DNA from 2 places in the Pseudomonas sp. B21-017 genome. Region 2 is predicted to be linked to the other one. Evidence: predicted binding sites of a transcription regulator. Region 2 holds the regulator's gene; the other holds the start of a gene.
What was found. Region 2 encodes FliA, which starts transcription of late flagellar genes. Its sites were predicted from a motif close to CTAAAGTTTNNNNNNNNNNNGCCGNTAA; they were not measured.
Positions count from the first base shown of each region.

Region 1: a site for FliA is predicted at 2,743-2,770, ahead of motA (flagellar motor stator protein MotA). Genes of this name have one in related genera too.

Region 1 covers NZ_CP087194.1:561,492-566,130, reverse strand. Annotated here, with positions in the region: gene LOY28_RS02485 (sterol desaturase family protein) at 1-662, opposite strand, end outside; gene motB (flagellar motor protein MotB) at 773-1,819, opposite strand; gene motA (flagellar motor stator protein MotA) at 1,823-2,674, opposite strand; gene LOY28_RS02470 (HDOD domain-containing protein) at 2,841-4,373, shown strand; gene LOY28_RS02465 (rhodanese-like domain-containing protein) at 4,470-4,639, shown strand, end outside.
Region 2 covers NZ_CP087194.1:4,814,636-4,819,274, forward strand. Annotated here, with positions in the region: gene LOY28_RS21680 (chemotaxis protein CheA) at 1-1,256, opposite strand, end outside; gene LOY28_RS21685 (protein phosphatase CheZ) at 1,294-2,082, opposite strand; gene LOY28_RS21690 (chemotaxis response regulator CheY) at 2,104-2,475, opposite strand; gene fliA (RNA polymerase sigma factor FliA) at 2,643-3,383, opposite strand; gene fleN (flagellar synthesis regulator FleN) at 3,380-4,210, opposite strand; gene flhF (flagellar biosynthesis protein FlhF) at 4,327-4,639, opposite strand, start outside.

The DNA of each region.
Region 1 (4,639 bases), 2.3 Mb from region 2:
TGCAGCCAGTACTGACCGAGGTCAGCCACCAGTACCGCCAGCAAGAACTGCACAACGATCGGCAGGCTTTGTACGCTGGCCTGCAAATCCGCCGACACGGCCCAGCCAGCCATAAAGCTCGACGAGGCAGTGATGAAAATCAGGATGAACTGCACCAGCATATGACTGACAAAAAAGTAGGTCAGGTCAGTTCGCCAGTGCGGACGCAGAATGTTTTGCTCAGGGTCCTTGGAATAGAGTTTTTCCAGGGGGATAAAGACGATGGCCGACACCAGCAGAGCCAGGACGAACCAGTCCAGCCCCAGCGAGTACGGTGTCTGCCCAATCGAGCTGATCTGCACATTGGTGCCGCCGAGAAACACTGCCAGCCCCGAGGCGACAAGTCCGGTAATCCCCAAGCGCTTTCGCTTGTTGAGCAGGATATTCAGGGTGCCCAGGCTGAAAGACAGTACCAGCCCAAGCAATAGCGTGGTGCGCGCAAACTGTTCGTCGTACACCTTGCGCAGTTCGGCGGTGGTCAGCCATTCGGGAAAGAGAAAGCACAATACCGCCAGCAGGCTCAATAGCCCGAGCGTGGCTGAGATGTAGCCACTGACCCGCCCTTCACCAAACTTGAAGGGTGCATTGCCATGCTGCTGAAAATAGGACTTGAGTCTTTCCATTACTGATCTTCCATGATTCCGAAAACAAACTTGCAGTGAGTCGAGTCAGTGCGACGCTGCAGTGACGCAGCCAGAAACAGAAAAGCCACTCATGGTGGCTTTTCTGCAGGTTATTGCTTGGGCGGTACAGCGGGTTTGGGCGGTTCGCCCGGCTTCGGCGCCGGATTATCAAACAGATTCAAACGCTCACGAAGTTCGTGTGCCGGCAGCGGTTCCTTATCCGCCGGCAATGCGTTCGGATCGGCTGGCGGCGCATGCACTTCGCCCGGGCCACCCTGCCCTTGCGTCGGCGCTGGCGCCGGTTCGGCACCTTGTTCACCTTCGATGGCGCGCTGGGCTTTCTTGGTCAGCACCACGATGTCGATCCGGCGGTTGACCGGATTGAACGGGTTCTCCCTGTCGAACAGCGCCGACGAGGCATAACCGACGACTCGCGCGACCTGGGCGTCCGGATAACTGCCGGCGACCAATGCACGACGAGCCGCGTTGGCGCGGTTGGCCGAGAGTTCCCAGTTGCCGAAATCGCCAGTTCCCGAGTACGGCTTGGCATCGGTGTGGCCGCTGATGCTGATTTTGTTCGGCACCGCTTTGATGGTGTCGGCCATGGCCAGCAGAATGTCTTCGAAGTACGGCTTCAGGCGCGCACTGCCGGAGTCGAACATCGGGCGGTTTTCGGCGTCCATGATCTGGATGCGCAAACCGTCCTGGGTGATCTCGAAGAGGATCTGGTCCTTGAATTTCTGCAATTGCGGGTTTTCATTGACCTTGTTCTGCAACTCTTGCAGTAACAACTCCAGGCGTTCCTTCTCGACTTGCTCGGCCATGCCTTCAACCTGCTCGGCGTCGATGGTCACCTTGTCTGGCTGCGGCTGAGATTTCACCTCCGGGTTGAGGGTGTTCTCCGGCGCCAGGGTCGGCGTGCCGCCCAGGTCGATGATGTACGGCGTACCGCTTTCGGAAAACCCGACCGGGTCCTTGAAGTAACCGGCGATGGCGATCTTCTGTTCAGGCGTCGCGGTGGACAGCAGCCACAACACCAGGAAGAACGCCATCATCGCCGTCGCGAAGTCCGCGAAGGCGATTTTCCAGGCGCCCCCGTGATGCCCTCCGGCGATGCGCTTGACGCGCTTGATGATTATCGGCTGGTTATTTTCCATGACTTAACGACCGCGAACCGCTTGTTCCAGCTCAGCGAAGCTAGGACGGTGCGCCGGGTACAGAACCTTGCGACCGAACTCCACCGCCAGCGACGGCGGCATCCCGGAAGCCGAAGCCACCAGCGAAGCCTTGATGGCTTCGTAGGTGTTCAGTTCTTCCTTGGCATCGTGAGCCAGGGAGTGGGCCAGCGGGCCAAAGAAACCGTAGGCCGCGAGAATACCGAAGAAGGTACCGACCAGTGCCGCACCCACGTGCAGACCGATGGACTTCTGGTCGCCTTCGCCCAGGGATGCCATGGTCACCACGATCCCCAATACCGCCGCGACGATACCGAAACCGGGCATGGCGTCGGCAATGCCGTTCACCGCGTGGGACGGGTGCTCGAGGTCTTCCTTGAGGCTGTAGAGTTCCATGTCGAACAGGCCTTCCAGCTCATGGGGAGCCATGTTGCCGGAGGACATGATGCGCAGGTAATCGCAGATGAACGCGGTCATGCGTTCGTCTTTGAGCACCGCCGGGTACTTGGCGAAGATCGGGCTCGCGGCGGCATCTTCGATGTCGCCTTCGATCGCCATCATGCCTTCGCGACGGCTCTTGTTGAGGATCTCGTAAATCAGCCCCAGCACTTCCAGGTAGAAGGTGTGGTTGAAACGCGAACTGAACATGCCCAAGGACTTCTTGAGCACGTGCATTGTCATGTGGCCGGGGTTGGCCTGCAGGAAGGCGCCAAGGGCCGCGCCACCGATAATCATCACCTCGAAAGGCTGGATGAGAGCGGCAATCTTGCCGTGGGAAAGCACGTATCCGCCGAGCACGCTCGCGAATACGACGATGATGCCGATAATTTTAGCCATAGGTAGGAGAGCACTTACTGAGTCGGGTTCAAGGTCATATTCGGAAGTTAAAAAATCTCTTCTTCTACTTATCGGCAAAACTGCGCCAGACTATAGCCAGTTAAGGCGAAAAGCTAATTTGACCCGTTCAGGGCATAGGTAAAGCAGACGATGATCGCGTCCAGACATGGCTAACGAAACGAACGTCCCAACGCCCAAACCAACCACGCTTGAAGGCTGGGTCAAGCTTCTCGATGGCGTACGCCTGCCGGTTCCGCAAGCCAGCCACGACCGGGTCTGCAAAGCGATCCGCGATAACCGCAGCTCGCTGCGCGACATCGCCGACCTGATGCAGGAAAGCCCGGCCCTGGCCTTGAGCGTGATTCGCGAAGCCAACCGTCACACCCATGGCAGCATGACCGAGCCTGCTGAAAACCTTGAGGTGGCGATCAATCGCCTCGGTTTGAAACGCACCGAAGAACTGCTCGACCGCCTGCCCGCCGAACCCCAATTGCAAATCCCCGTCGCCCTGCGCCAGCTTCAACTGATCAGCCAGCACGCCACTCAACAGGCCAACGGCTTTTTCGCCAGTCGCCTGGCGCGACTGTGGCAGGACATCCACTGGGGCAGCCTGCTGTTTCTTTCGCCACTCTGGCCCATGGCGCTGACCCATCCGCAGTTGCTTGAAGAGTGGGAGTTGCGGGTCATCCATAAAGGCGAGTCGGCACGCAAAGTCGAAAAGCAATTGTTCGGCGTGCGCCTGCTGGACATCTGTCTGGCACTGGTGGACGTCTGGCGCCTGCCGATCTGGGTACAGCAAGGTTATCGGCTGCTGCGCAGCGAACAACGTGAGCTGGTGAAAGTTCTGCGCATCGCGCGCGACAGCGACCACCCATTGCGCCAACAGAACCGCCTGGATGACGACCCGACGTTACGCCGCTGGCTCAATCAGCCTGCCAATACCGTGCTGCTGGCCAACGGTCTGGCGTTGGCGGCACAACAGGCCTGGGACAGCCCCCACTGCGAGCGCTGGCAGTACCTGACCAGTCTTTACCTGCAAATGCCGATGGATGAGGTGCAACAACAATTGCACCAGCAGGCCGCCAACAGCGCTCGTCAACACGCCATGCCGGACCTCTGGCACCCGGCCGAATCGCTGATCTGGCCACCGGGTGCGCACCGCGTGCATGCCGGTTTGTTGCCCGCACCGGCACCGACCACCGAAGACCTGGCGAAGTGGCGCAAGCAATGCGCCGAATTGCTGGTGGAGCCGAGCCGCTTTACCAATGCCATGCACTTGACCACATCGGCCCGGGACGCCCTGGTGGCGTGTGGCATGCGCCGGGTGATGATTCTGATGGCCGATCGCACGCACGCCAATTTGCGTGTGCACCAGACCGCCGGGCTGCCCAAGGAAGTGGCCGGCCTGAACCTGGTGGTCAGTCAGAGCACCGTGCTGCAACGCCTGCTCGCGCAACAGGCCCAGGTGCGCCTGACGCCGGCTAACAACGCACAATTCTCGGCCCTGCTGCCAGCCAGCCTGCGCTCACAGTTCAGCGGCGAACACCTGCTGCTGCGCTCACTGGTCAACAACGGCCGGGTGATCATGATCGTGGTAGCGGATCAGGGCGGCGGACCGTTCTCGGAAATCACCGTGCAAGCGTTCGGCAAAACCGCTCAATGCATCGAAAAGGCCCTGCACAGCTTTAGCCACCGCTAGGGCCTGTTATCAGTTATTTCCTGCCCCAAAATAACTGATAACAGGCCCTCATGACGCTGCGCTACAATCCTCCCCTTTGTGCTCTGGAGACCTCACATGTCTGACTTCTCTGGCTTGGCGCTGGTGATCGAACCGAGCGACCTGCTCTCGCGTCTCGACTCCCGCGAACTGATTCTGGTGGACCTGACCAGCAGCGCCCGCTATGCCGAAGGGCATATCCCCGGTGCACGCTTTGTCGATCCAAAACGCACTCAACTGGGTCAGGC
Region 2 (4,639 bases):
GCGGTTTGCAGGTCGGCCGTGACCACGTCGAGGTTCGACACGGCCTTGGACATGGCTTCGTCGCCGCTGTTGAGGCCCAGACGAACCAGGCGGTTACGAACCAGTACCAGCTCGCCGACCATGTTCATGATTTCGTCGAGACGCGCGGTGTCGACCCGCACGGTGGTCTCGGCTTCGCTGGTTGGCTTTTCCGCGGGCGGCGCGGCCGGGGCACGAGCAGGAGCCGGCGCTGCGGCGGCAGCAGGCTTCGGCGCTTCGGCTTTTGGCTCGGGTGCCTTGGCCACAGGTGCTGGCGCCTTGGCAACCGGAGTCGCTACCGAAGCAACAGCAGACGCAGTGCCCACTTCAGTGAACTTGCCCTTGCCATGCAATTCGTCGAGCAGCGATTCGAATTCATGATCGGAGATCAGATCGCTACCGGCCGCAGCGGCGGTTGGCGCAGCCGGGGCTGGCGCCGAAGCGATTGCCGATTCCAGCGCATCGACCGCAAAGTTGCCTTTGCCGTGCAACTGGTCGAGCAGTGCTTCGAACTCGTCGTCGGTGATGTCGGAGCTGTCGCCGGCGGCTTTCGGAGCAGCCGGAGCAGCAGGCGCAGCGGCTACTGCATCGGCGGCGAACTGGCCTTTGCCGTGCAATTGATCGAGCAACGACTCGAACTCGGCATCGGTGATTTCGTCACTGGCGGCTGCATCGGCGGCAGGCTGCGAAACAGGCTGCGCAGCCGCTACGGGCGCCTCGGCCTGGGCCTTGACGGCGTTCAGCGAGTCCAGCAGTTGTTCGAATTCGTTATCGGTAATGTCGCCCGATTCGCTTTCGGCGACTGGAGCTTCAACCACTTCAGCGACCGGTGCCGGTGCGGCTTCCATTTGCGGCTCGGCCAAACGGGCCAGCGCCGCGAGTAATTCAGGCGTGGCAGCCGTGATCGGGCTGCGTTCGCGGACTTCGCTGAACATGCTGTTCACCGCGTCCAGCGCTTCGAGAACCACGTCCATCAGTTCCGAGTCGACGCGACGCTCCCCCTTGCGCAGGATGTCGAACACGTTCTCGGCGATGTGACAGCACTCCACCAGCTCGTTGAGCTGGAGGAAGCCGGCGCCCCCTTTTACAGTGTGAAAACCGCGAAAAATTGCATTGAGCAAGTCCGCATCATCAGGTCGGCTTTCCAGCTCGACCAGCTGCTCGGACAGTTGCTCTAGAATCTCGCCGGCCTCAACCAGGAAATCCTGAAGGATCTCTTCATCGGCGCCGAAGCTCATTAAGGGGGTGCTCCTACAGGTCTAAAAACCCAGAAAACTAAAATCCAAGACTGGATAACAAATCGTCCACATCGTCCTGACCGGACACAACGTCTTCTCTTTTATCGGCATGAATCTGCGGACCTTCACCCTGAGAGAGATGTTTTTGTGGATCTTTTTCAGCAAGCATCGCCTCACGGTCGTGTTCGATACCCGCAAAGCGGTCTACGTGACTGGCCATGAGCACGAGCTTGAGCAGATTGCTTTCAACTTCGGTGACCAATTGGGTCACACGCTTGATCACCTGACCGGTGAGGTCCTGGTAATCCTGGGCCAGCAGAATGTCGTTGAGGTTGCTCGACACGACGCGGTTGTCTTCACTGCTGCGTGTCAGGAAACCATCGACCCGCCGGGCCAGTTCGCGGAACTCTTCAGCCCCGACTTCTCGACGCATGAACCGCCCCCAATCCGTGCTCAGCGCCTGGGCTTCATCGCTCAGGCTGTTGATCAGCGGCGTGGCGTTTTCCACCAGGTCCATGGTGCGGTTGGCCGCGGCCTCGGTCAGCTTGACCACATAGGACAGGCGCTCGGTGGCATCCGTGATCTGAGACACTTCCTCAGCTTGCGGCATGTGCGGGTCAATCTGGAAATTGACGATCGCGCTATGCAGCTCGCGGGTGAGCTTGCCCACTTCCTGATACAGGCCGCGGTCACGGGTCTGGTTGAGCTCATGGATCAGTTGCACAGCGTCGCCAAACTTGCCTTTTTCAAGGCTGTCGACCAGTTCGACCGCGTGTTTTTTCAGGGTCGACTCAAAATCGCCCTGTGAAGATTCGTTATGCTCCATAGCTCCCCCGTGCGCAGTACATCAGCCGATGCGTTCGAAAATCTTCTCGATTTTTTCTTTCAACGCCTGGGCTGTGAAGGGTTTGACCACATAGCCGTTAACACCGGCCTGGGCCGCTTCGATGATTTGCTCGCGCTTGGCTTCGGCGGTCACCATCAGCACCGGCAGGTGCTTGAGCCTTTCATCGGCGCGCACCGCACGAAGCAGGTCGATGCCGGTCATACCGGGCATGTTCCAGTCGGTAACCAGAAAATCGAAGTTACCGCTTTGCAGCATCGGCAACCCGGTCAGCCCGTCATCGGCTTCGGCGGTGTTGGTGAACCCAAGGTCACGCAACAGGTTTTTTATGATCCGCCGCATCGTTGAGAAGTCATCAACGATGAGGATTTTCATGTTCTTGTCCAATTCGACCTCCAAGCAGTCTTAAACGCGCCCAGCACCTGGACGCGCCATTTCAATCAATCCGGCAAAGCACTCAATGACTGTCTGGAGCACAACAGATCGAGACCGGTACGGTTCAACACCACACCAGCTCCATTCGCAGTGTCCCCACACTGCCTTCAGCGCGCTCGCCACTCCCCCAAACGCCCCCGCAAACGGGCCGCGCACTGGCTGTGTAACTGGCTGACCCGCGACTCGCTGACCCCCAGGACCTCACCGATTTCCTTGAGATTCAACTCTTCGTCGTAGTACAGCGCCAACACCAGTCGCTCACGCTCCGGCAAATTGGCAATCGCGTCCGCCAGCGCCGCCTGGAAGCGTTCATCTTCCAGATCGCGTGACGGCTCGAGATGAGCACTCGCGCCATCCTCATGCAGCCCTTCGTGTTCGCCGTCCTGCAACAGATCGTCGAAACTGAATAACCGGCTGCCCAGGGTGTCGTTCAAAATCCCGTAATAATCGTCGAGACTCAATTGGAGTTCGGCCGCAACTTCGTGATCTTTAGCGTCACGGCCGGTTTTAGCTTCAATCGAGCGAATCGCGTCGCTGACCATGCGGGTATTGCGGTGGACCGAACGTGGCGCCCAGTCCCCCTTGCGCACTTCATCGAGCATCGCGCCGCGGATTCGAATGCCCGCGTACGTCTCGAAACTCGCGCCTTTGCTGGCGTCGTATTTGGTTGATACTTCAAGCAGGCCGATCATCCCGGCCTGGATCAGGTCTTCGACCTGGACACTGGCCGGCAGACGCGCCAGCAAGTGGTAGGCAATGCGTTTGACCAGTGGCGCGTAACGCTCGATCAGCTCGTACTGCGCGTCACGTGCCGACTGCTTGTAGAGGTTGTAACCGCTGGCTGTCATAGCACGGGTCCTGCAGTTTGTTGCACGAGGCGCTCGACGAAAAACTCCAGATGTCCACGAGGGTTGGCCGGCAGTGGCCAGGTATCGACTTTCTGCGCAATGGCCTTGAACGCCAGGGCGCACTTGGAACGCGGAAAGGCTTCATACACCGCGCGTTGCTTCTGCACGGCCTTGCGTACGCTTTCGTCGTAAGGCACTGCGCCGACGTATTGTAAGGCGACGTCGAGGAAGCGATCCGTGACCTTGGTCAACTTGGCGAACAGGTTGCGGCCTTCCTGCGGGCTCTGCGCCATGTTGGCCAGGACGCGGAAGCGGTTCATGCCGTAGTCGCGGTTAAGCAGTTTGATCAGCGCGTAGGCGTCGGTGATCGAGGTCGGTTCGTCGCACACCACCAGCAAGACTTCCTGCGCGGCGCGCACGAAGCTGACTACCGAGTCACCAATGCCCGCAGCGGTGTCGATCACCAATACGTCGAGGTTGTCGCCGATATCACTGAACGCCTGGATCAGGCCGGCATGCTGGGCCGGGCTCAGATGAACCATGCTCTGGGTGCCGGAGGCGGCCGGGACGATGCGGATACCGCCAGGCCCTTGCAACAGCACGTCGCGCAGCTCACAGCGGCCTTCGATCACGTCGGCCAGCGTGCGTTTGGGTGTCAGTCCCAACAGAACGTCGACGTTCGCCAGCCCCAGATCGGCATCCAGCAGCATGACGCGCCGGCCGAGCTCAGCTAGAGCCAGGGACAAGTTCACTGACACGTTAGTCTTCCCGACGCCACCTTTGCCGCCGGTCACCGCGATCACCTGTACGGGATGCATGCTGCCCATGTTATTTCTTTACCTTGTCTTACTTAGACGGAGGCCACATTACTGGCTGCGCGTTCACCATCGGAACAATGCATGGCAGACCATCGATGTAGGTACAAAAAATGTTCATTAACACCTCAGCCAACCTGCTTGGTCGGGCTGTGGTAAATATCAGCGAACATGTCAGCCATGGCTTCTTCGCTGGGTTCTTCCTGCATTTGTACGCTAACGGCGCGGCTGACCAACTGATGACGACGTGGCAGATGCAAATCATCCGGAATCCGTGGACCATCGGTCAGGTAAGCCACCGGCAACTCATGACTGATCGCCAGGCTCAACACCTCGCCCAGACTTGCCGTTTCATCCAGTTTAGTCAGGATGCAGCCGGCGAGGCCGCAGCGTTTGTAACTGTGATAAGCGGCAGTTAGAACCTGTTTCTGGCTGGTGGTT